One region of the Macrococcus sp. GL_134 genome, then DNA from elsewhere that is predicted to be linked to it. Evidence: predicted binding sites of a transcription regulator. Region 1 holds the regulator's gene; each other region holds the start of a gene.
What was found. The regulator CtsR, encoded in region 1, represses protease genes until heat stress. The targets are predictions, from matches to a motif close to ATGGTCAATAAAGGTCAAACA.
Positions count from the first base shown of each region.

Region 2: clpP (ATP-dependent Clp endopeptidase proteolytic subunit ClpP) is a predicted target of CtsR. The motif match lies at 4,006-4,026, and genes of this name have one in related genera.
Region 3: clpB (ATP-dependent chaperone ClpB) is a predicted target of CtsR. The motif match lies at 1,722-1,742, and genes of this name have one in related genera.

Region 1 is NZ_CM174409.1:1,906,028-1,914,362, reverse strand. Features, by position in the region: gene AC3IPL_RS10115 (LutB/LldF family L-lactate oxidation iron-sulfur protein) at 1-1,242, shown strand, start outside; gene AC3IPL_RS10110 (LutC/YkgG family protein) at 1,242-1,931, shown strand; gene AC3IPL_RS10105 (NupC/NupG family nucleoside CNT transporter) at 1,971-3,194, opposite strand; gene AC3IPL_RS10100 (CtsR family transcriptional regulator) at 3,399-3,857, shown strand; gene AC3IPL_RS10095 (UvrB/UvrC motif-containing protein) at 3,875-4,255, shown strand; gene AC3IPL_RS10090 (protein arginine kinase) at 4,256-5,263, shown strand; partial or broken gene AC3IPL_RS10085 (ATP-dependent Clp protease ATP-binding subunit) at 5,276-7,663, shown strand; gene radA (DNA repair protein RadA) at 7,839-8,335, shown strand, end outside.
Region 2 is NZ_CM174409.1:536,086-544,420, forward strand. Features, by position in the region: gene AC3IPL_RS02855 (gluconeogenesis factor YvcK family protein) at 1-150, shown strand, start outside; gene whiA (DNA-binding protein WhiA) at 153-1,103, shown strand; gene AC3IPL_RS02865 (hypothetical protein) at 1,194-1,778, opposite strand; gene AC3IPL_RS02870 (alkaline phosphatase) at 1,850-3,229, opposite strand; gene clpP (ATP-dependent Clp endopeptidase proteolytic subunit ClpP) at 3,367-3,960, opposite strand; tRNA gene AC3IPL_RS02880 (tRNA-Arg) at 4,176-4,247, shown strand; gene AC3IPL_RS02885 (hypothetical protein) at 4,326-4,628, shown strand; gene AC3IPL_RS02890 (glutaredoxin family protein) at 4,618-4,884, shown strand; gene AC3IPL_RS02895 (sugar-binding transcriptional regulator) at 5,009-6,034, shown strand; gene gap (type I glyceraldehyde-3-phosphate dehydrogenase) at 6,068-7,081, shown strand; gene AC3IPL_RS02905 (phosphoglycerate kinase) at 7,165-8,335, shown strand, end outside.
Region 3 is NZ_CM174409.1:614,144-622,478, forward strand. Features, by position in the region: gene AC3IPL_RS03285 (DegV family protein) at 1-372, opposite strand, end outside; gene AC3IPL_RS03290 (Cof-type HAD-IIB family hydrolase) at 390-1,196, opposite strand; gene AC3IPL_RS03295 (metal-sulfur cluster assembly factor) at 1,294-1,605, shown strand; gene clpB (ATP-dependent chaperone ClpB) at 1,759-4,347, shown strand; gene AC3IPL_RS03305 (YjzD family protein) at 4,383-4,577, opposite strand; gene AC3IPL_RS03310 (BMP family ABC transporter substrate-binding protein) at 4,662-5,663, shown strand; gene AC3IPL_RS03315 (beta-ketoacyl-ACP synthase III) at 5,745-6,686, shown strand; gene fabF (beta-ketoacyl-ACP synthase II) at 6,696-7,934, shown strand; gene AC3IPL_RS03325 (DUF3899 domain-containing protein) at 8,013-8,335, opposite strand, start outside.

The DNA.
Region 1 (8,335 bases):
AATCTGGATTATTATCTTAATATGCTGGCAGAGAACGTCAGTAAGCGCGGCGGGCATGTCTTCTTTGCAGAAACGGCTGAAGAAGCAAACGAGTATGTCCAGCAAGTGCTGAAAGACAAAAATGCCAAGAAGGTCGCTAAGTCAAAATCAATGGTCACTGAAGAGATCGGACTGAACCAGGCGATGGAAGCAGTCGGCTGTTCAGTCGTTGAGACTGACCTTGGGGAGTATATTCTGCAGGTTGATGATCACGATCCACCTTCTCATATTGTGGCGCCTGCACTTCACAAAAATAAGGAACAGATTCAGGCTGTCTTCCATGACAAGCTAGGATATGACCGTACCTCCCAGCCGGAAGATTTAGCGCTCTTTGCACGCCAGAAGCTGCGTGAAGAGTTCTTAAGTGCAGATGTCGGCATCACAGGCTGTAACTTCGCGGTCGCTGAGAGCGGTTCCTTTACACTTGTGACAAATGAAGGAAATGCGCGCATGGTGACAACATTGCCGAAGACGCAGATTACAGTTATGGGTATGGAACGTATCGTGCCGAGCCATAGTGAGATGGAAGTGCTGGTCTCTATGCTGACGCGTAGTGCGGTAGGACAGAGGCTGACAAGCTATGTGACGACGCTTACGGGCCCGCGTGCTGAAGATGAGATCGACGGACCGGAGGAGTTTCATCTGGTCATCGTAGATAACGGGCGCTCCAAAATACTGGGGACACAGTTTCAGTCTATTCTGCAGTGTATCCGCTGTGCGGCCTGCGTCAATGTCTGTCCAGTGTACCGTCAGGTCGGCGGTCATTCGTACGGCTCCATCTATCCGGGACCGGTAGGCGCTGTCTTGTCTCCACTACTCGGTGGATACGAGGAATACAGCGAACTGCCGTACGCGTCAACATTATGCGGCGCCTGTACAGAAGCCTGTCCCGTGAAGATTCCGCTCCATGATTTACTGCTGAAGCATCGCCAGGTTATCGCCGAGGAAAAGAAGATGACCCCAATGGCGGAACGTCTTGTCATGAAAGGGTTCGGAGTAGGGGCTTCGCAGGCGACACTTTTCAAGTACGGTACAAAGATGGCACCATCCTTGATGTCTCCATTTGAGAATAAAGAAGTGCATATGATTACAAAAGGGCCGAAACCGCTCCGTGCATGGACGGATACGAGAGATTTCCCGATGCCTGATGATGAGAACTTCAGAGACTGGATGAAAAACCGGCTGAAAAGAGGTAAGGATTAATGACAGGAACTATTCACAATAAAGATCGATTTCTTAAGAATATCAGCCAGAACTTATCAAGACCTATGCCTAGACAGGTGACCAAGCCGGACTGGCAGTTCAGACCGCAGGATAAGACATTAGCGGGCTTATCACAGGATGAGCTGGTAGAGGTGATGAAACAGCACAGTATTGCCATCCATACAGATATCATTGAGACCCGTTCAAGTGACGTGAATGAGGTGCTTGCACGTGTCATTGCCACATACGGCGGTGGAGAGGTCATCGCCTGGAATGATCCTCGTTTTGATGAGTTGAATATTGATTTGAAACAGTATGATACTTTCATCTGGGATGAGGCAAAAGGTGCGGAGAATATCGAGGTTGCAGAACGCGCTAATATCGGTATCACCTTCAGTGATGTGACACTTGCTGAAAGTGCGACAGTAGTGCTGTACGCAGATAAAGGGAAGGGTCGCAGTGTCAGCCTGCTGCCGGCTACATATATTGCGATTATTCCGAAGTCGACAATAGTCCCACGGTTTACACAGGCAGCAGAGCAGATTGACCAGAGAAACAACGATGCAGATTTTCCGACATGCATCAACTTGATCACAGGTCCGTCCAATTCTGCAGATATTGAAATGAAGCTGGTGGTCGGTGTCCACGGGCCGATCAAAGCGACTTATATCATCGTAGAGGACTACTAAAAAAAGCTTCGAAATCAATTGATTTCGAAGCTTTTTTTATTACAGGAAGAAGCCTGCGATAGTCGCAGAGATGAATGAGACAAGCGTCGCACCGTAGAGTAACTTAAGACCGAAACGAGCGACAACATCACCTTGCTTATCATTCAGCGATTTAATCGCACCAGCGATAATCCCGATAGATGAGAAGTTGGCAAATGATACTAAGAAGACTGAAACGATACCAATGGCACGTTCAGATAACTCACCTGTTTTATTGTTGACGATATTCTGAACATCCAGCATCGCGACAAACTCGTTAGATACGAGTTTAGTGGCCATAATTGAACCTGCACGTACCGCATCATCCCAAGCGATACCTGTTAAGAAAGCAAGTGGTGCAAAGACATAACCAAGGATTGTCTGGAAATTCATGTCTCCTGGTGTGAATGCATCGACGATACCATTCAGCATAGCAATCAATGCGATATAACCAATCAGCATCGCACCGACGATGATTGCTACTTTGAAACCGTCAAGAATATACTCACCGAGCATTTCGAAGAATGACTGCTTTTCGCCTTCGTCTGTCATAATCACATCATTCTCTTCTTCTTCAGATACCCGGTAAGGATTGATGATAGAAGCGATGATGAAACCACCGAATAAGTTCAGTACAATCGCCGTAACGACGTACTCCGGCTTAATCATTGAGAAGTAAGCACCAACGATGGACAATGAAACAGTAGACATCGCCGACGCTGTCAATGTATACAGACGATGCTTCGGAATGTAAGGCAGTTGCTTCTTAAGTGAAATGAATACTTCAGATTGACCAAGAATCGCTGAAGCGACTGCATTGTAGGACTCAAGTTTACCCATACCGTTAATTTTAGAAATCGCAAGACCTAAGTATTTGATGATGAACGGTAAAATTTTGAGATACTGCAAAATACCGATCAGTGCTGAAATGAATGTAATAGGAAGCAGTACATCCATGAAGAATGTTGATGCAGCAGGCTGATCACCGACAGCAGGATTTTCAAGACCAGCAAACACGAAGTTCACACCTTGTTCTGCGTATCCTAGTAAATAGCCGAATCCAGTGGCAAGCCAGCCGACAAATTTAATACCGTACGGCGTTTTGAGCAGCAGGAAGGCAAGCAGGAACTGAATGACCATCATCAGGCCGATATACTGCCATCTGACTTTCTTTTTATCTGAACTGATGACCCAGGCAAGGAGCAGGAAGACAGCCAGACCAATAATACCAATAATATAATTCAATGTAAGACACCTCTTTATTTGATAAGTTCTATTTTTTTCGCTTTTAATATCATACTACAATTATAATGAAAGCGGTACAAAAATTTTAATCATTCACTAACTGTTTATCAATTTAATGTAAAGAGCAGATAAAAACATATTATTTGCACTTGAAGTAGATAGGCCATATAATAAAGTCAAAGATGGTCAAAAAGAGGTGAAGTCATGAAAAATATGTCGGATATTATTGAACAATATTTAAAACAGCTGCTCGAACAAAGCGGCGATGTTGTTGAAATTAAACGTGCACATATTGCTGAAAAATTTGATTGCGTCCCGTCTCAATTAAACTACGTCATCAAAACAAGATTCACTAATGAGCATGGCTATGCGATTGAAAGTAAGCGGGGCGGTGGCGGGTATATACGCATCACAAAAATTGAATCCAGCAACCAGTCCGCTTTTATCAATCATCTGAAAGAATTGACAGGTAACCAGATTTCTCAGCAGGATGCTGAACATATCATAGAAGGTTTATATCAAAATGAACTGATTACAAGACGCGAAAAACGGCTGCTATCAGTGACGCTCCACCGGGATACACTGCTTGTAGATATTCCTTACAGAGATCGTATTCGTGCCAATATACTGAAGAATGTACTGACTGTCATTCAATATCAGTAGTAAGGGAGAGAACATAGATGAACTATAACGAAGATGAATTCACAATGAACCAACTGCTCAAGCATCTTCTGGCTTCCGGAGAAATCAATGGTCGCCAGGAAGTGTGTCCGAACTGTGGATTGACACTGCGTGAGTCGCTGCATATCGGCAAATTCGGCTGCAGTACGTGCTACGACACCTTTCAAACCTACTTGCCCCGCATTGTAGAACGCGTGCAGGCAGGCAATCAGAAGCATATCGGAAAAGCTCCGCTTAAATCTGCCGAGAAGATTGCTCGCAAGAAGAAAATTGAAACACTTGAGCAGCAGCTGAAAGAACTGGTGGAAGTTCAAGACTTTGAACAGGCTGTTCTTGTCAGAGATGAAATTAAAGCATTGAAGGAAAGTGAGGCGGAATAAATGCTGGATAAACATTTAAGTCACACACTCAGCGACTGGATGCAGCAGGAATCGGAGAAACCTATTATTTTAAGCTCCCGCATCCGTCTTGCCAGAAACCTTGAAAATTTTGTTCATCCGCTTATGTACGATGACGACACAGCAGAAGCCGTACTTGCCGAAGTGTCGAATGTGCTCAAACCTCATTATGAAGAAGTGCGGCTGAGTGAACTGAATAATAATGAACGGCTGATGCTTGTGGTCAAACATTTGGTCAGCAAAGAACTGTTGACGCAGAATCACGGAGCAGTATTTTTAAATGATGATGAGTCAGTCAGCATTATGGTCAATGAAGAAGATCATCTTCGTATTCAAGTGCTCGGCCGCGAATTATCGCTTGATGAGCTCTATGCTAAGGCGCTGGAAGTGGATAGTCTGATAGATGAGAAGCTGACGTTGTCCTTTGATGAGACGCTCGGTTATTTAACGACATGCCCGACGAATATTGGGACTGGTCTACGTGCAAGCGTTATGCTGCATCTCCCGGGATTATCCATTATGAACCGGATGAGCCGTATTGCCCAGGCAATCAACCGCTTCGGCTATACGATCCGCGGTATATACGGTGAAGGGACGCAGGCGCTCGGCCATGTCTATCAAGTATCCAATCAGCTGACGCTCGGTAAGACAGAAGAAGCGATTATTGAAGACTTGAAGCAGATTGTCGAACAGATTATCAGTGAAGAAGAAGGCATGCGGCAACGCTTGAAAGATTACGATTATATCGAGACTGCAGACCGCGTCAATAGAAGTCTCGGCATTTTGAAGTATGCCCAGCTCATCACTGCTGAAGAAGCAAGTTTAAGATTAAGTGAACTGAAAATGGGTATCGATATGGGTATTGTTGAACAGATGCCGTTCCGATTCAACGAGCTGATGGTTGCGATTCAGCCGCCATTTTTAGCAACAATAGATGAAGATTTAACCGTCAATGAAAAACGAGCAAAGATGTTAAGAGAACATCTTTAAAGGAGGACATATATCGTGTTTGGAAAATTAACAGAACGTGCGCAGCGAGTGCTTGCTCATGCGCAGGAAGAAGCGATTAGATTACAGCATAATAATATTGGTACAGAGCACTTACTGTTAGGTCTTGTCAAAGAGCCTGAAGGTATTGCTGCAAAAGTACTGGCGACATTCGATGTCACTGAAGAAAAGATCATCACTGAAGTAGAACAGTTGATCGGTCACGGTTCTGAAATGTCAGGAACTATTCAATATACACCACGAGCTAAGAAAGTCATTGAACTGTCATTGGATGAAGCACGCAAACTTAACCATTCATTCGTGGGTACAGAGCATATTTTACTAGGTCTGATCCGCGAGAACGAAGGCGTTGCAGCACGCGTCTTAGCAAACCTTGACTTGAATATTACAAAAGCACGTGCACAAGTCGTGAAATTACTAGGCAGCCCCGAAATGAGCGCTAAAAACTCACAATCTGCTAAATCACAGGCCACACCAACACTTGATGGTCTGGCACGCGATTTGACAGTCATCGCTAAAGACGGAACGCTGGATCCAGTTATCGGACGCAGCAGCGAAATCATGAGAGTGATTGAAGTATTAAGCCGTCGGACGAAGAACAATCCAGTACTGATCGGTGAGCCCGGGGTCGGTAAAACAGCAATCGTCGAAGGTCTGGCACAAGCTATCGTCAACAACGAAGTACCGGAAACATTGAAGGACAAACGTGTGATGAGTCTTGATATGGGAACTGTCGTTGCTGGGACTAAATACCGCGGTGAATTCGAAGAACGTCTGAAAAAAGTCATGGAAGAAATCCATTCTGCAGGGAATATTATTCTATTTATCGATGAACTTCATACATTGATCGGTGCAGGCGGTGCGGAAGGTGCCATCGATGCTTCGAATATTTTAAAACCAGCGCTTGCCCGCGGCGAACTTCAATGTATCGGTGCGACAACGCTCGAAGAATACCGCAAATATATCGAGAAAGATGCGGCGCTTGAACGTCGTTTCCAACCGGTTACAGTCAACGAACCGAATGTTGAAGACGCCATTGAAATCGTCAAAGGTCTTCGCGACCGCTACGAAGCTCACCATAGAATTACGATTACAGACGAAGCACTGGAAGCAGCCGTCAAAATGAGTGACCGCTACATTTCTGACCGCTTCCTGCCTGATAAAGCCATCGACTTAATCGATGAAGCAGGGTCAAAAGTCAGACTGCGTAACCATATTACACCGCCAAGCTTAAAAGAGATGGAAACAGAGCTTGAACAGGTCAAAAAAGAAAAAGACTCAGCTGTTCATTCTCAGGAATTCGAACAAGCTGCAGCACTTCGCGATAAACAATCCAAGCTTGAACAACAGCTGGATGAAACGAAAAAAGAATGGAAAAAAGCGCAGGGTCAGACTGAATCATCAGTAACAGCAGATGATATTGCAATGGTTGTTGCCCAGTGGACAGGTATTCCATTGAACAAAATCGCTGAAACTGAATCAGCAAAACTATTAAATCTTGAAGAAATCCTGCATGACCGTGTCATTGGTCAGTCTGATGCGGTGGAATCTATTTCAAAAGCTGTGCGTCGTGCACGGGCCGGCCTGAAAGATCCGAAGCGTCCAATCGGCAGCTTCATCTTCTTAGGACCAACCGGGGTCGGTAAGACAGAGCTTGCGAAAGCACTTGCTGAAGCGATGTTCGGTGAAGAAGATGCGATGATTCGTGTCGACATGAGTGAGTTCATGGAGAAACATAGTGTGTCACGTTTAGTCGGTTCACCTCCAGGATATGTCGGTCATGAAGAAGGCGGTCAGCTGACTGAGAAAGTACGTCGTAAACCTTACTCAGTTATTTTGTTCGATGAGATCGAAAAAGCCCATCCGGATGTCTTCAACATGCTGCTGCAAGTACTGGACGATGGTCGCCTGACAGATTCACAGGGCCGTACAGTTGATTTCCGTAATACGGTGATCATTATGACTTCGAACGTCGGTGCACAGGAACTGAAAGACAGCAAGTTTGTCGGTTTCGGTGCAAGTGATGTCGGTCCGGATTACGAAACAATCCGTAAAACGATGATGGATGAACTGAAAAACCAGTTCCGTCCTGAGTTTTTGAACCGCGTGGATGATATCATCGTCTTCCATAAGCTCGAAAAAGATCACTTGAAAAAAATTGTCACATTGATGGTTGAAGATCTTGCCAAACGTCTGAAAGAACAGGATATCGTCATTACTTTGACAGATGCTGCAAAAGAAAAAGTGGCTGAGGAAGGTTATGACCCTGAATATGGTGCAAGACCGCTGGCACGTTCAATTCAGAAAAACATTGAAGATAAATTGTCAGAAGAGCTGTTAAAAGGTGAAACGCTCGCAGGGCAGGACATCGTCATCGATTACAAAGACGAAGCGTTCACTATCGACAAAAAAGAGCGAGTGGCTGAAGAAATATAAATGATTTCCAGTTAAATGTTAACATGGGACAATGCCCTTAATGCTATTGCATTAGGGGTTTTATTGTATTGACCGATGAAACAGTTTACAATAATAACATATTGAATCAGGAGGAACTTTTTTGGCGAAAACGAAATCAACGTTTGAATGCATGGCCTGCGGATATCAGTCTCCTAAATGGATGGGCAAATGTCCGAACTGCGGTGCATGGAACCAGATGGAAGAAGTAATAGAACACAAAGCCAAAGGACCGAAGACGGCAATTACTGAATCATCCTCTACTGAACGCGTAGAGAAATTGAAGAATATCACTAAAGAAAGCACTCCCCGCTCAACAACATATATCCGCGAATTTGACCGCGTACTCGGCGGTGGAATTGTACCGGGTTCCCTTATTCTTATAGGTGGAGACCCTGGAATTGGTAAATCTACATTGCTGCTTCAAGTATGTGCACTGCTCTCAAAAGAGAATTCCGTCTTATATATCTCTGGTGAAGAATCTGTCAGACAGACAAAGCTGCGAGCTGACCGGTTGAAAGAAGATGCGGGCGAACTAAGCGTCTATGCAGAAACGAATCTTCAAGTCATTCATGAAACAGTGAAGAAGACTGAACCGAA
Region 2 (8,335 bases), 670 kb from region 1:
GATATCGAGATGATTACGAACGATCAGCTGGTGCACGTCAATAAAGATTACATGGTCAGACATAATAATGAAGTACTTGCAGATATGATCTATGAGCTTGCCTTATCTGAGATAAGCACGATTCAGGTCACTCAGAGAGAGGAAGATTAACAGTGTCATTTGCATCTGAAATGAAAAATGAATTAACACGTATTGAAGCGGACGACTGCTGTAATAAGGCGGAACTCGCTGCTTTAATACGTATGAATGGAAATTTGAGTATTTCAAACAGGGAATGGGTCATCAATGTACAGTCTGAAAATGCGGCTATTGCAAGACGAATTTTCTCATTGATCAAAAAAATATTCGGTGTGGAAATAGAACTGCTTGTCCGTAAGAAGATGAAGCTCAAAAAGAATAATGTCTATATATGTCGGATCAAGACGAGAGCAAGAGATATTCTCTCTGAACTCGGTATATTGGTGGATGGGACATTTCTTCACTCAATTGATGAGGCTCTCGTCGAAAAAGACTGTTGCAAGAGGAGTTATTTGAGAGGCGCATTTCTGGCGGGAGGGTCTGTCAATAACCCTGAAACATCCTCCTATCATCTAGAAATATTCTCACTGTACGAAGAGCATTCACGAGATTTGACGAAGCTGATGAATCTGTATGGCCTCAATGCCAAAACACTTGAACGAAAAAAAGGATATATCAGTTATATGAAGGAAGCAGAGCGTATTTCTGATTTCTTAAGTTTAATTGGTGGTTATCAGGCACTGCTTAAATTTGAAGATGTCAGAATTGTCCGTGACATGCGCAATTCAGTCAACAGACTTGTTAACTGTGAAACAGCGAACTTGAATAAAACGATTGGTGCGGCCATGAGGCAAGTAGAGAATATAGAATTCATTGACAAGGAAATAGGGATTGATGAACTGCCTGAGCGGCTGCGTGAAATTGCACGGCTGCGTGTACTTCATCAAGATATTTCATTGAAGGAATTAGGAGAAATGGTGTCGACCGGTATTATCTCAAAGTCAGGCGTCAATCATCGTCTAAGAAAACTTGATGAAATCGCTGATAAACTGAGAAACGGCGAACACATCGAATTCAAGAAATAACAGAATACACACTCTGGATAACGAAAAACCAGCTGAAATTATTTCTTTCAGCTGGTTTTTTATACAGCAATGAACTTGTTGAATCAAATTTTACTGCTGTTTAAAGGCCTCGAATGACATAAATGATTCTTTAGGGATTTCAAAACTGTCAGGCGTCCGATGATTAACCGCGTTAATGGCAGTATGCATCAGCAGTTCCCGTTGATAATCGAACTGGCGTTTACCGAACTCTTTGACATAGCGTTCATAAGCTTTATAATCCCGATCTTTTTTGTTCAGACTGTTCAAGTATGCTGCGTCATCTTCATGCATCTCATAATGAGGATAGGTAGGGTTGCCATTATTCTGCTGTTCAACGGAAACATGTTTCGGATCCGCTGTAATAAATGTGCCGTCATCCAGCATATACATACTCAGATTGTTGTAGGTAATTTTTAATATCGCATGAAATGTATGGCCTTCACCAGCAGGTTTCGTAGGAATGCCGTGACCCGTATCTTCTGTATAGATCATAGTGTCATTATCCAATACTTTTACAGTTTGGTTGACGTTTGTTGTTTTTAGCTTTGTCAGCGGATAGGTCTTCACGTGCTGTTGTGTCTGCTGTTTGTCGATAGTTCCCGACGCACATCCCGTCAACACAAGCAGGATGATGATGTTTATTATGTATTTCATAAGGATACTCCTTTAATCATATAAATAAGTCTGAGACCATTGTCCCAGACTTAAGTGAAACAAGTCATGAATTATTTCAAGAATTTAAAAATTCGTTTGGCACTGTCGGTATTATCCATGTTACCTCTCCATAAATCGCTGCCTGGACCATAACCGTATACATTAACATCTTCACCAGTATGTCCGCCTGTTGTCCAACCTGTATAACTTCTCGTATCGACAGGACGTTCAAGCGCATCTTCAATGGCAGTTGCATTTTTAGCTGCTACAGCATCTTTAACTGATTTAACTTCATCCGCAGTCAATTCGAAACCAATATTTTCTTTGAGAATACTGTCTACGTCAGCACCATCTTTCATCAGCTGAGCGCGTAAGTATTCAGGGGTGTGTTTCATCTGTTTGATAGGTTCTACGAAGAAGTTATATTCGTCGCGCGCCCCGATAGAGAAACCGCCTGTTGAGTGGTCAGCTGTTGTGATGACGAGTGTATTGCAATCGTTTTTTGCATAGTTGATAGCTTCCTGGAATGCAAGATCGAAGTCTCTCATTTCGCTCATCGCACCTGTAATATCGTTAGCATGGCCGGCCCAGTCAATCTGTGAACCTTCGACCATCAAGAAGAAACCATCTTTGTCTTTGCTCAATTTTTTTAGGGCAGTAGATGTCATCGTTTTTAATGATGGCATATGAGCATCACGGTCAATCATTTTCGGCATGCCGCCAGGTGAGAATAGACCGAGAATCTGTTTGTCTTTTGAATTAGAGGCTGCTTTTAGCAATCCTTTTTTAGTGCTGACATATTTGTAACCATCGTTCTTGAATTCTTTGATCAAGTTACGGTCGTCACGTTTAAAGTAATTTTTTCCGCCGCCTAATATCACATCTACTTTGTGTTTACCGTTGATCATTTCATCGAAGTAATCATCAGCAATGGCAGACATGTTCTTACGTGATTCATCGTGCGCACCGTAAGCAGCAGGTGTTGCGTGAGTCACTTCAGAAGTCGCTACTAATCCAGTAGATTTTCCGACTGCTTTTGCCTGCTCTAAAACAGTCTTGACAGGCGTCTTATCATTATCAACAGCAATGGCATTATTGTATGTTTTGACACCAGCACTCATAGCTGTTGCAGCAGACGCTGAGTCCGTGATGTTTTCGTGCTCATCTTCAGGAATAGTACGCTGAGTTCCAAGTAGATAACTATCGAATGAAACTTTGTCTAAACCTTTTGTCTGTGGTTTGTCCTGCATATAACGGTAAGCCGTGTTGTATGAAGGTCCCATGCCATCACCGATCATGAAGATAATATTCTTTGGAGTCTGTTTGGATGATACTTTACATGTCTTGGCAGCTTCTGCTGTTTTAGAGTGCAGCGACGCAGCATTAGGCATTGATGATAAGAAGAGACCAGCAATAACAGATGACGCGATGACCTTGTTAAAAGTTTTCACGGAATAATTCCTCCTAAGTTTTATAAGTACAACAATAATCTATCAATTATTTGTAAATTATATTCAGTTGTTGTGTAAAAAGAATGTAAATTTTCATAAAAAAAGCTGACAGTGATTAAACTGTCAGCAGATCATTGTTATTTATTTGTTTCTGTTGGGTTCATAACGTCATCAATCAAGCCGTATTCTTTTGCTTCTTCAGCACTTAAGAAATTATCACGGTCCGTATCTTTTTCGATTTTTTCGATAGGCTGACCCGTGCGTTCTGATAAAATACGATTTAATTTCTCACGAGTTTTCAAAATATGACGGGCAGCGATTTCAATTTCAGTAGCTTGTCCTTGAGCACCACCTAATGGCTGGTGAATCATGACTTCAGCGTTCGGCAGTGCAAAGCGTTTGCCTTTTGCGCCGGCTGCCAAAAGGAATGAACCCATTGAAGCTGCCATCCCGATACAAATCGTTTGGACGTCTGGTTTGATATGCTGCATCGTATCATAGATTGCCATACCGGCTGTCACGCTGCCGCCTGGTGAGTTGATGTATAAGTAGATGTCTTTTTCAGCATCTTGCGCCTGCAGGAACAGCAATTGAGAAACGATTGAATTCGCAACGTTATCGTCAATTTGTGAACCAAGCATAATAATGCGGTCTTTTAGTAAGCGGGAGTAGATGTCATAAGCACGTTCTCCTCGGTTTGTTGTTTCAATGACTGTTGGGATTAAATTCATTTGTAAATCCTCCTTGATAATAGGTTTAGCTATAATATACTATGGAAGGTCAAAAATAGTCAAAAGATAAACTTCAGCTTTCAAAAATTATTTTTCTATAGGTATCTACCCTTTATTCATACGAATTAAAGATGACAAAAGTTTATTACATAGCATAAATTGTATTATTGCATATTTATCTTTTTTAAAAGTATCGTTATAATAGAATTTATCATGCCCTCGTGGTGTAATGGATAACACATAAGATTCCGGTTCTTAAAATGGGGGTTCGATCCCCTCCGAGGGCGTAACTAAAGGTCTGCAGTGATGTAGGCTTTTTTCTTTTGTTTTTGGGTATAGTTAAAAAAAACAGAGGAGTTGACGTGATGATGAATGTAGAACGTTTGGAATTTGTGATTCTTTATGAGCTGAAAAATGGGACGGTGCTCGCTGACTTCTTTGGCTGGATTGATGTCAATGTGTTAGAAGGTACTTTAAGTGCGATGAAAGAGCAGGGGTTTTTATCCGGCGAAATAGTTGATGAAGATGTTGTTGTGTTGAAAAACATTGAAATTACAGAAGCTGGACGTCTGAAGCTCGAAACGATGCTGCACGATAATGAGTTCGAGGCAGATTATATTGACAATTATAATAATAAGCAATTAAAGGACTGGGTTTATGAGCAGTAATAATCAGCCGCTTGAACTAATCATGTATACACAGCCTCACTGCAGTCTGTGTGATGACGCCAAAATTCAACTTGAAGCTGCAAGGGAAGAAATTCCTTTTACTTACCGTGAAATTGATATCAATCAGGATGACGAATTGATGGAACGATGGCAGATCAGGGTCCCGGTTATTACATATCAAGATGTCATCATTCAAGAAGGAATCATCGATTTTGTAACTGTTGTTGAAGAACTGAATAATTTGATTAAAGACTGAAGTTATTTTCTTGCATTAATTGTCTGCTCTTGTTATGATGAATTTGTAGCGAGAGTACTTTTTTGTCCCATGCGGGTCGATTTGTGTCACGGTAGGGTCACTCTTTGTTGCAAGGAGGACGTCAATGGATAATATTCTTGCAGTACAACAGCGACTGATTCCTGATTTAATCGAAAAAATGTATCGGCGATTTAATATTTTGTCTACTATATATCAGCTTCAGCCTATAGGGAGGCGGGCCTTAAGTGAGCAACTTAATCTTACGGAACGCGTACTGCGGACTGAAGTGAATATATTAAAGGACGGATATTTAATTGAGATTCATTCAAAAGGTATGACGGTCACTTCAGATGGTGAAGATGTTCTTGAACAGCTATCACATTACTTGAAGAGCTACGGTAATTTAAGTGCCATTGGTCGACAGCTTAAAGAGATGTATCGACTTAAGAAAGTCATGGTGGTCAAAGGTAATGCAGATGATGACAGCACAGCTGCTGATAAGCTTGGCAGTGAAGCGAGTCGTTGTCTGCAGGAGATACTGGTACCTGGTATGGTCGTCACTGTTACTGGTGGATCAACAATGGCCAGTGTTTCTAAGCATCTGACACCGATGCCATTTGAGGTGAAGTTTACACCTGCTCGTGGCGGACTCGGGGAGCACCTGCAGCAGCAGGCTAACAGCATTGTTGCGAGCATGGCGGCTAAAACTGACGGAACTTATGAAGTGCTGTATGTTCCGGACTTAGTCAGCGATTCAACCTATCACAGTCTGCTCAAGGAACCTGCAGTGAGTAAAGTTCTGCAGCAGGTGAAATCAGCGGAAGTAGTGATACACGGGATTGGAGATGCCATGAAGATGGCTGAACGCCGGTCAACATCACCTGACATTAAAAAACTGCTGATGGATAAACAGGCGGTCGGTGAAGCTTTTGGTTATTATTTCGATAAATCGGGTAATATCATTCATAAGGTGCGAACAATCGGCCTGCAGCTCGAAGATCTTCCAGCGAAACAGCATATTGTTGCTGTTGCGGGCGGCAGGAGTAAAGCTGAGGCGATAGAGGCTTATTTGAGAATCGCACCTGAACAGACTATCTTAATTACAGACGAAGCAGTAGCAAGTTATTTATTAAAGGTTAAAAGCCTTTAAAAATATTAATAGAAATAAAGGAGGCCATTATTCATGGCAGTTAAAGTAGCAATTAATGGATTTGGACGTATCGGACGTTTAGCATTCAGAAGATTACAAGAGGTTGAAGGAATTGAAGTTGTAGCAGTAAACGACTTAACAGATGACGAAATGTTAGCTCACTTACTTAAATATGATACAACTCAAGGTCGTTTCAAAGAAGAAGTACGTGTCGTTGACGGTGGTTTCCTTGTTAACGGACGCGAAATCAAATCATTTTCTAATCCAAAACCTGAAGAACTTCCATGGGGAGATCTTGACATCGATGTAGTGTTAGAATGTACTGGATTCTTCACAGACAAAGAAAAAGCACAGGCTCATATTAAAGCAGGCGCTAAAAAAGTATTGATTTCTGCTCCAGCGACAGGCGACTTGAAAACAGTAGTTTACAACGTTAACCATGATGTTCTTGACGGTACAGAAGAAATCGTATCAGGTGCTTCATGTACAACTAACTGCTTAGCGCCAATGGCTAAAACATTACATGACAAATTCGGCATCATCGAAGGCTTAATGATGACAGTTCACGCATTCACAGGCGATCAGAACACATTGGATGCACCACATCCAAAAGGTGACTTCCGTCGTGCGCGTGCAGCAGCTAACAACATCGTTCCTAACTCAACAGGTGCAGCTAAAGCAATCGGTTTAGTTATTCCTGAACTTAAAGGTAAACTAGATGGTTCAGCACAGCGTGTACCAGTACCAACTGGTTCTATCACTGAGTTAACAACAATCCTTGAAAAAGAAGTAACAGTTGAAGAAATTAACCAGGCGATGAAAGAAGCAACTAACGAATCATTCGGTTACACTGAAGATGAGATTGTTTCTTCTGATGTTATCGGTATCACTTACGGTTCATTGTTTGATGCAACTCAAACTCGTGTCATGACAGTTGGAGAACACCAAATGGTTAAAACTGTAGCTTGGTATGATAATGAAATGAGTTACACTGCACAATTAGTGCGTACATTAGAATACTTAGCAAAGCAAGCTCAAGCTAAATAATATTTGCTTAATTGAGTAAGCGGGAGAAGATACGCTTCTCCCGTTTATTTTTATGATCACTATCTAAACTGGAGGCATACAAAATGGCTAAGAAGATTGTTTCAGATCTACAACTCAAAGACAAAAAAGTTCTTGTACGTGCAGATTTTAACGTTCCGATGAAGGATGGAGAAATTACTAACGATAATCGTATCGTTGAAGCTGTTCCGACAATTAAATATATTGTGGAACAAGGTGGTATTCCGATTATCTTCTCTCATTTAGGAAAAGTCAAAACAGAAGAAGATAAAAAGAATTTATCGTTACGACCTGTAGCAGTTCGCTTAGCTGAATTATTAGGAACAGAAGTCGGCTTTGCAACTGAAACTCGCGGTGAGAATTTAGAAGCAGCAGTAAGCAACTTAAAACCTGGTGATGTGTTCTTAGTGGAAAACACACGGTTTGAAGACGTAGATGGCAAAAAAGAAAGCGGCAATGATCCAGAACTTGGCAAGTACTGGGCGTCACTTGGTGATGTGTTCGTCAATGATGCATTTGGGACAGCCCATCGTGCCCACGCATCAAATGTAGGTATTGCGTCTCATCTTGAAACAGCAGCCGGCTTTCTGATGGAAAAAGAAATTAAATTCATCGGCGGCGTTGTAGAAAATCCTGAGCGCCCGTTTGTAGCAATTTTGGGCGGCGCAAAAGTTTCAGATAAAATCGGTGTCATTGAAAACTTGCTTAAAATCGCTGATAAAGTATTGATCGGCGGCGGTATGGCCTATACATTCCTGAAAGCTCAAGGTAAAGAAATCGGGAAATCACTTCTTGAAGAAGATAAGATTGATCTCGCTAAAGATTTACTTGAACGCGGCGCAGATAAAATTGTACTGCCTGTTGATGGCAAAGTAACGAAAGAATTCTCAAATGACGCAGAAATCACTGAAGTATCCATCGATGATATTCCAGCTGATCAGGAATCTCTAGATATCGGTCCAAACACAATTGAACTGTTCAAACAAGAACTGGATGGTGCTAAAACAGTTGTCTGGAATGGTCCAATGGGTGTATTTGAAATGAGCAACTTTGCTAAAGGGACTATCGGAGTCTGTGAAGCGATTGCTGCATTAGATGATGCAACAACAATTATCGGCGGTGGTGACTCAGCTGCAGCAGCGATGGAGTTAGGATTTGCTGATCAATTTACGCATATCTCAACTGGCGGCGGCGCATCACTTGAGTATCTGGAAGGTAAGGAACTTCCAGGCATCA
Region 3 (8,335 bases), 740 kb from region 1:
GAGTCCGCTAGATGCAGAATGAGAATCAATAATTTCAAGGTCTAAATCGGGATACTGTTCACAGATCTGAGCCTTAACCATGACTGCAGACTGATAAGTTCCACTGAGTCCACTGGAGAACGCATAATAAATTGCTTGTTCATGATTTTCCGCGATTTCAGTGAACAATTCAGTCATCTGTTCGATGGATACCTGGCTCGTCATCGGTCTTTTGCCATTGTTGATTGCGTCATAGACTGTTTGATTATCAATTTCAAATTGGTCTTTATAATTATGCTCACCGATAGCGACTGCCATCGGTAAAAAATCAAGTTTGTGCCGGCTGATTTCCTCAAGAGTCAAATCGCTCCCACTATCTACTATAATACGCATGTGATTCCTCCTTAAAATTAATAAAAATAGTGATTAAGAAATTTACCGATTCCATCATCATTGTTTGATTCAATCACTTGATCGGCAAGTTCTTTAAGTGGCTGGATGGCATTACCCATAGCAACTCCTGTTCCTACATACTCTATCATTTCATTGTCATTATCTTCATCGCCAAATGCAATGATGTTTTCACGTTTAATATCAAAGTATTTTGCCACATAGTCTACACCTACTGCTTTGTTGATTCCTTTTTTGACAATTTCTATGACTGGATAAGGAGCACCCCAGCGCCGATGTTCAATGCTTTCAGCGTAAATTTCATTTAAGTGATGACGAATCGACGGTACATACTGCTCTTCCGCTTGAATGAGAATACTTGTCGGTCCTTCAGTTAAATTCTCTGTTAAATCTCCTGTCGTGACAAGTGGGTGACCCATGGTGAATCCTTCAAACAAATATTCATCGTGATAATGAAAGAATACATTGTCTTTAACTTCTGCAATAATGTTTTTAATATTCAAATGTTTGACTTGAGAAAATATTTCCCGCGCAATAGCTAAGTCCAGCGTTTCATGTACTTGTTTAAAAGACATATCCCCGGGGTGATGAACGAATGCACCGTTAAAATTCACGATAGGTGTTGTCAGTTCCAGTTCCTGATAATAAATTTGACTCGATCTATAAGGACGCCCAGTTGAAATGATTACTTTATGACCATCTTTGATTAATGCCTGTATCACTTGTTTTGTGTAAGGAGAAATTTTCTTTTCGTCAGTCAATAACGTCCCGTCTAAATCAAGACAGATTAAATGCTTTTCTTTCATTGTACCTGTTCCTTTCTATCTAATAGTATTATCATATCATTTAATTGGCTGTATGAAAGTTTTTTGATATAGTAAGAATGAAGAGGAGTGATAAGCAATGGAAGAAGCTATGAAAGATAGCATTTTAGGTGCACTTGAAAATGTCATTGACCCTGAATTAGGAATAGACGTTGTCAATCTTGGCCTTGTATATAATATCGATATGGATGAAGATGGTATTGTCACAGTTGACATGACATTAACGTCAATGGGCTGTCCAATGGGGCCGCAGATTATTGACCAAGTCAAAACAGCTCTTGGTGAATTGCCGGAGATCAAAGAAACACAAGTCAACATCGTCTGGAATCCACCGTGGAACAAAGACATGATGAGCCGTTATGCTAAAATTGCATTAGGTGTCAGTGGCTAATAACGACAATAACAGTAATGATGACGAATCTCTGGATTCGTCTTTTTTTGATTAAATCATGAAAAAACAGGGCAAATTAATTGTATGAAAGAGCAAATGGTATTATAATTTGGTTAAAGGTCAAATATAGTCAAATTATTAAGGGGTGACAAGATGAACATTGAGAATATGACTTATAATGTACAATCAGCAGTAGAGTTTGCTCAGAATGATGCAATAGCACGTCAACTGCAATCTATTGAACCTGAAAGTTTACTGCTGTCCTTTACAAATGATACTGACAGTATGCTGTCGACAGTATTTGAACGAGCAAATTTGAATGTGACAGATTACACTAAACAATTAACTGAAAAATTAACAACTATGCCGCAGATTAGCGGTGACAATGTCCAGTATGGTCAGTACTTGAGTGCTGGATTAAATCAACTTCTGCAACAAGCTGACACTGTTAAGAACGACATGAACGATGATTATTTATCCGTTGAACATATCATTGTTGCGGCAATGGATGTTCACCAACTGACAACACAGTTTATCGGCAATAAGGCAGAAGTCATCAGAGAAATCATCAATCAAATTAGAGGAGGAAACCATGTGACTACACAAAATCCCGAAGTCCAATATGAAGTATTAAAAAAATATGGACGAGATTTAGTAGAAGAAGTGAGAAACGGCAAAATGGATCCTGTCATCGGTCGAGATGAAGAAGTTAGAAATACTATTCGTATATTAAGCCGTAAAACAAAAAATAATCCGATTTTAATCGGTGAACCCGGCGTTGGTAAGACGGCAATTGTAGAAGGATTGGCACAGCGTATTGTACGTAAAGACGTTCCCGATTCTCTACTTAACAAAACTATTTTTGAACTTGATTTAAGTGCGCTTGTGGCAGGTGCCAAATTCAGGGGAGAATTTGAAGAACGTCTGAAAGCCGTGCTGAAAGAAGTAAAAGAAAGCAATGGTGAAATCATTCTGTTCATCGATGAAATTCACATGCTGGTAGGTGCAGGTAAGACAGATGGTGCAATGGACGCAGGTAACATGCTGAAACCAATGCTTGCGCGTGGTGAACTGCACTGTATCGGTGCAACTACTCTGAACGAGTATCGTCAGTATATCGAAAAAGATTCTGCGCTTGAACGGCGCTTTCAGAAAGTACAGGTCGCAGAACCTGATGTAGAGGACACCATTTCTATATTACGAGGTCTTAAAGAACGGTACGAAGTACATCACGGGGTGAGAATTCAGGATAGAGCATTAGTAGCAGCTGCAGAATTATCTGATCGCTACATCACTGATCGCTTCCTGCCAGACAAAGCTATTGATCTTGTGGACCAGGCATGTGCAACGATCCGTACAGAGATGGGCTCTAAGCCGACTGAACTTGATGCGGTCAATCGGCGCGTGCTGCAACTCGAAATCGAAGAGAAAGCATTAAAAAATGAGCAGGATACCCAAAGTATGAACCGCTTAAAAGAACTGCAGAAAGAATTAGCAGACGAGAAAGAGAAACAGCAGATTTTAACTGCAAAAGTTGATAAGGAAAAAGCTCAGATACAAGTTGTCCAGGAGAAACGCAGCGAGCTTGATCAGTATCGTCAACAGCTTGAAGATGCTCAAAACAACTATGATTTAGCTAAAGCATCAGAACTGCAGTACGGCAAAATCCCTCAGATTGAAAAAGAGCTGGCTGAACTTGAAGAAGAATTTCAGGAAGAAACAAAAGGAACTGATCGATTGATTCGAGAAGTCGTGACCGATGAAGAAATTGGCTATATCGTGTCTCAATGGACAGGTATCCCTGTGAGTAAATTAGTTGAAACAGAAAAAGAAAAATTACTTAAACTGGCTGATATTCTGCATGAACGGGTAGTCGGTCAAGATGAGGCAGTAGATTTAGTGGCAGATGCTGTCGTCCGAGCACGTGCCGGCATTAAAGACCCGAACCGACCAATCGGCAGCTTCTTATTCCTTGGACCGACCGGTGTCGGTAAAACTGAACTTGCTAAAACATTGGCAAGTACAATGTTTGACTCTGAAAAACATATGATCCGAATCGATATGAGTGAATATATGGAAAAACATGCAGTGGCACGCTTGATCGGTGCGCCTCCTGGTTATGTAGGGTATGAAGAAGGGGGTCAGCTGACTGAAGCAGTCAGACGTCAACCGTACTCAGTCATACTGCTCGATGAAATCGAAAAAGCCCATAGTGATGTCTTCAATGTGCTCTTACAGCTACTTGATGAAGGACGATTGACAGATTCTAAAGGGCGTGTCGTAGATTTTAAAAATACAATCATTATTATGACAAGTAATATTGGTTCACAATATTTACTGGAAGGTATCAATGAAGGTGAAATCAGCGAAGAAGCGCGCAATCAAGTAATGACAGCACTCCATCAATACTTTAAACCAGAAATCTTGAACAGAATGGATGATATTGTCCTGTTTAAACCATTAAGTGCTAATGACATGACTTACATTGTCGACAAAATTATTGACCAGCTGAATGTGCGTCTTAAAGATCAGCATATGTCTGTTGAAGTAGCTGATGATGTCAAACAATGGGTAGCAGAAGAAGCCTATGAACCGCAGTTCGGCGCACGCCCATTAAAACGTTTTGTACAGCGTCAAATTGAAACGCCGCTTGCCAGATTACTTATTCAGAATGATCTGGCAGAAGGAGCAAAGGTCGTTGTTACGATGGATAATGGTCAGCCGAAGCTTGTCATAGAATAAAAAAACGATGTAATCTTTACGATTACATCGTTTTTTTAATGTTCGTGGTGATGAGGTATCGGCTCATCTGGAATTGTCATGGAAATAAGGATAACAAAAATGGCAAAGATCACAGATAAAATAGAAGCAGTGACAAGATGAAGGTCCTGACCGCCGCCTAAACTCATCAATACGAAATTGATCATATGTACTAAAATGAATGACCAGACAAAAGTCATGATATATTGCATGTTTATATCCTCCATAAATCTTGATATAGTTATATTATAAAAGAGATAGATAAAAAAGTATACCCTTACATTCAGAGGTTGATAATGAAAAAAATAATTATGATAGTGACTGTACTGCTATTGATTGCAGCGGCAGTCTTATATTTCAGGGGCGGCAGGAAAGAATTGACCAGCGTCGGATTTTTATTTCCGGATTCGATGTACGACCAGACTTGGGGAACTGAGGGTTATAAAGGAATGCTGGACATTGTGCAGACGTACGATACAGCTTTTTTCTATGAACAGAATATCAATACGCGTCCGAAGATTGAACGTTCCATAAGCGAGATGTCTGCTAGAAATGTCAATATTTTATTCGGTCAAGGTAAAGAATATACTGAAGTCTTCAATGATGTGGCAGCTCGATATCCTGATATACAGTTTGTCGTATTCAATGGTAAATCGACTGCAGAAAATGTGACTGCTATAAATATTGACGGTTATTCTGTTGGGTTCTTCAGTGGAATGATTGCCGGCCATCACACGGACAATAACCATATAGGTGTCATCGGTGCATTTAAATCTCAGCCCGATATCAAAGGGTTCATTGACGGAGCGAAATTTGAGAATCCCGATGTAATGATTACTGAGAAGTACATCCACACTTTCGGTTATGATCATAAAGGAGCGGCGCTTGCTGAACAAATGATTAAACGCGACCACGTAGATGTTATTTTTCCAGCTGCTGACGGAATTAATGCTGATGTCATGTCACTTGCAAAAGAGCAGGATATATCGACTATCGGTTATATTATCGATCAAAGCATGAATGGGCCACAAGTATTGACAAGCCTGCAGTTGAACTTGTCCAAAGCCTATGCGCAAGCAGCGGATCAGTATAGCAATAATCAATTGCGAGGTGGTACCTATTATTTAGGTGTAAAGGAAGACATGGTGGAACTAGGACCTATATCTTATCGAATTGATGAGGAGTTTCAAAAGCGGATAAAACAGGATTTTGACCGCTACGAAAAAAAATTAGTTCTTCCTAACGGCATAAAAGAGACACGGAGCCATTTTGAATCGTATTTGAAGACCAGCAATTAACAACCATTACAGTTGAACAAATAGTCATAATATGATAAATTAGTACCTGGTTATAATAACTGACTATAAGAAGGTGCTCATTTGAACGTAGGAATAAAAGGGATTGGCACATATATCCCTGAAAAAGTTATGACAAATCATGATTTCGAGAAATTTTTAGATACATCTGATGAATGGATTTCAAAAATGACGGGTATTAAAGAACGTCGTTTTGCTGCTGCAGATGAAGAAACAAGTGATATGGCGTATATAGCAGCTGAAAAGGCAATTGCAGATGCCGGTATTGACAAAGATGAAATAGATATGGTCATCGTAGCAACAGCTACAGGGGATCATAAGTTTCCTGCAGTGGCCAATCAGCTACAGGAACGTTTAGGTTTGAGACCCGTACCATCCATGGATCAGCTGGCTGCATGCACAGGATTTATTTATAGTATGATTACCGCACAGCAGTTTATTAAGACGGGCATGTGCAGAAATATCCTTGTAGTCGGAGCAGAGAAACTGACTAAAATCGCCAATATGGAAGACCGGAATACTGCCATTCTATTTGGTGATGGTGCAGGTGCCGTTATTCTAGGCGAAGTGAGCGAAGGACATGGTATACTTAGTTCACAACTTGGCAGCGATGGTTCCGGAGCTAAACATTTATACGATCGCAAAGAAGACCAGCTGCTAGTGATGAACGGACGTGAAGTATTTAAGTTTGCGGTGCGTATCATGGGGGAGATGGCTACTGAAGTTGTAGCAAAAGCTGGACTGAAGCCTGAAGACGTTGATATGTTCATCCCGCACCAGGCGAATATCAGAATCATGGAATCTGCCCGTGAAAGACTTGGAATACCACGTGAAAAAATGAGTGTGACTATCGATAAGTATGGTAATACTTCAGCGGCGTCCATTCCATTGTCAATAATGTATGAGCTTGAGCAAGGAAAAATAAAAGAAGGAAGTAATTTAGTGCTGGTTGGTTTCGGTGGTGGGCTGACCTATGGTGCAATAACATTAGTGTGGGGAAAATAGGAGGAAACTATGAAGAAAAGAGTTGTTATTACAGGAATCGGGGCGCTAAGTCCTCTAGGTAATGATGCAAGAACTACTTTTAATAATGCAGTAGCCGGAGTGAACGGGATTGATTATATCACTCGAATTGATACAGCTGATTATGGTGTTAAAATTGCTGGGGAATTAAAAGATTTCAACATCGAAGATCATATCCCTAGAAAAGATGCGAGAAAGATGGACCGTTTCACGCAGTATGCGATGGTTACAGCAAGACAGGCAGTTGCTGACAGCAAACTCGAAATCACTGATGACAACCGTGATCGTGTCGGTGTGTGGATTGGTTCTGGTATCGGTGGTATGGAAACATTTGAAAATTCATATCACCAATTACAGCAGCGTGGACCTAATCGTGTCAGCCCGTTCTTTGTCCCGATGATGATTCCTGATATGGCAACTGGTCAAGTATCCATCGATTTAGGAGCACAGGGGCCTAATGGCTGTACAGTGACCGCATGTGCTACAGGCACCAACTGTATTGGTGATGCTTTTAGAATCATTCAATATGGTGATGCTGATGTTATGATTGCGGGAGGCACTGAAGCGCCTATTACTAAGATGGGAATTGCGGGCTTTATGGCTAACAAAGCATTGTCATTCAACAACGATCCTGAAGTTGCATGTCGTCCTTTTCAGGAAGGTCGCGATGGATTCGTGATGGGTGAAGGGGCAGGTATTGTCGTGCTCGAAGAACTTGAGCACGCCAAAGCTCGCGGTGCTCACATCTACGCTGAAGTTGTTGGATATGGTAATAACGGCGATGCATATCATATTACAGCGCCTGCACCGAATGGTGAAGGAGGCGTGAGAACGATGAAAATGGCCTTGAAAGATGCGGGTATTTCACCGGAACAAGTCCAATATTTGAACGCACATGGTACGAGTACGCCAATCGGTGATTTATACGAAACAATGGCCATTAAACAAGTGTTTGGAGATGCAGTGAAAGACTTAAAAGTATCTTCAACAAAATCAATGACAGGTCATTTACTTGGCGCAACAGGTGCAGTGGAAGCTATTATTACGTCACTTGCCATTGAAAACAGCATTGTCCCTCCAACCATTCACCAGTCAACACCAGACCCAGAATGTGATCTTGATTATGTACCGGAAACGGCTCAGAAACTGGAGATTGAATATGCTTTGTCTAACAGTTTAGGTTTCGGTGGTCACAACGCTGTACTGGTATTCAAAAAATACAGCGAATAAGTGAATCGTTAAAATAAAAGGTCCTGATGATATCATCAGGACTTTTTTTGATGGCATGAGTCATTTGATTAAGCCGTATTAAGACTGCATAAACGAGATGATTAGAGTTATGATCATCGCAGCAGACGAAACATATAGTAGTGGCATTGTGATTGGATAGTGCTGCTGTCTAATGTCCACTTGTTTCTTTGAATAGAGTTCATCATCCTCCATTGTTTTTTTCATGCGTTTCGGTGCAGTCATATATTGAAACCTTCTAAATGAATGACCCATAATACTGAAGGCACCTTGAGACAGCAATAGAATAAACAAGGAGATACAAAATAATAACAGGGCAGCCATGAACAATGAATTGATGATTCCTATTCCATTAAATCCATTGATCAGCCCGAATATGATAG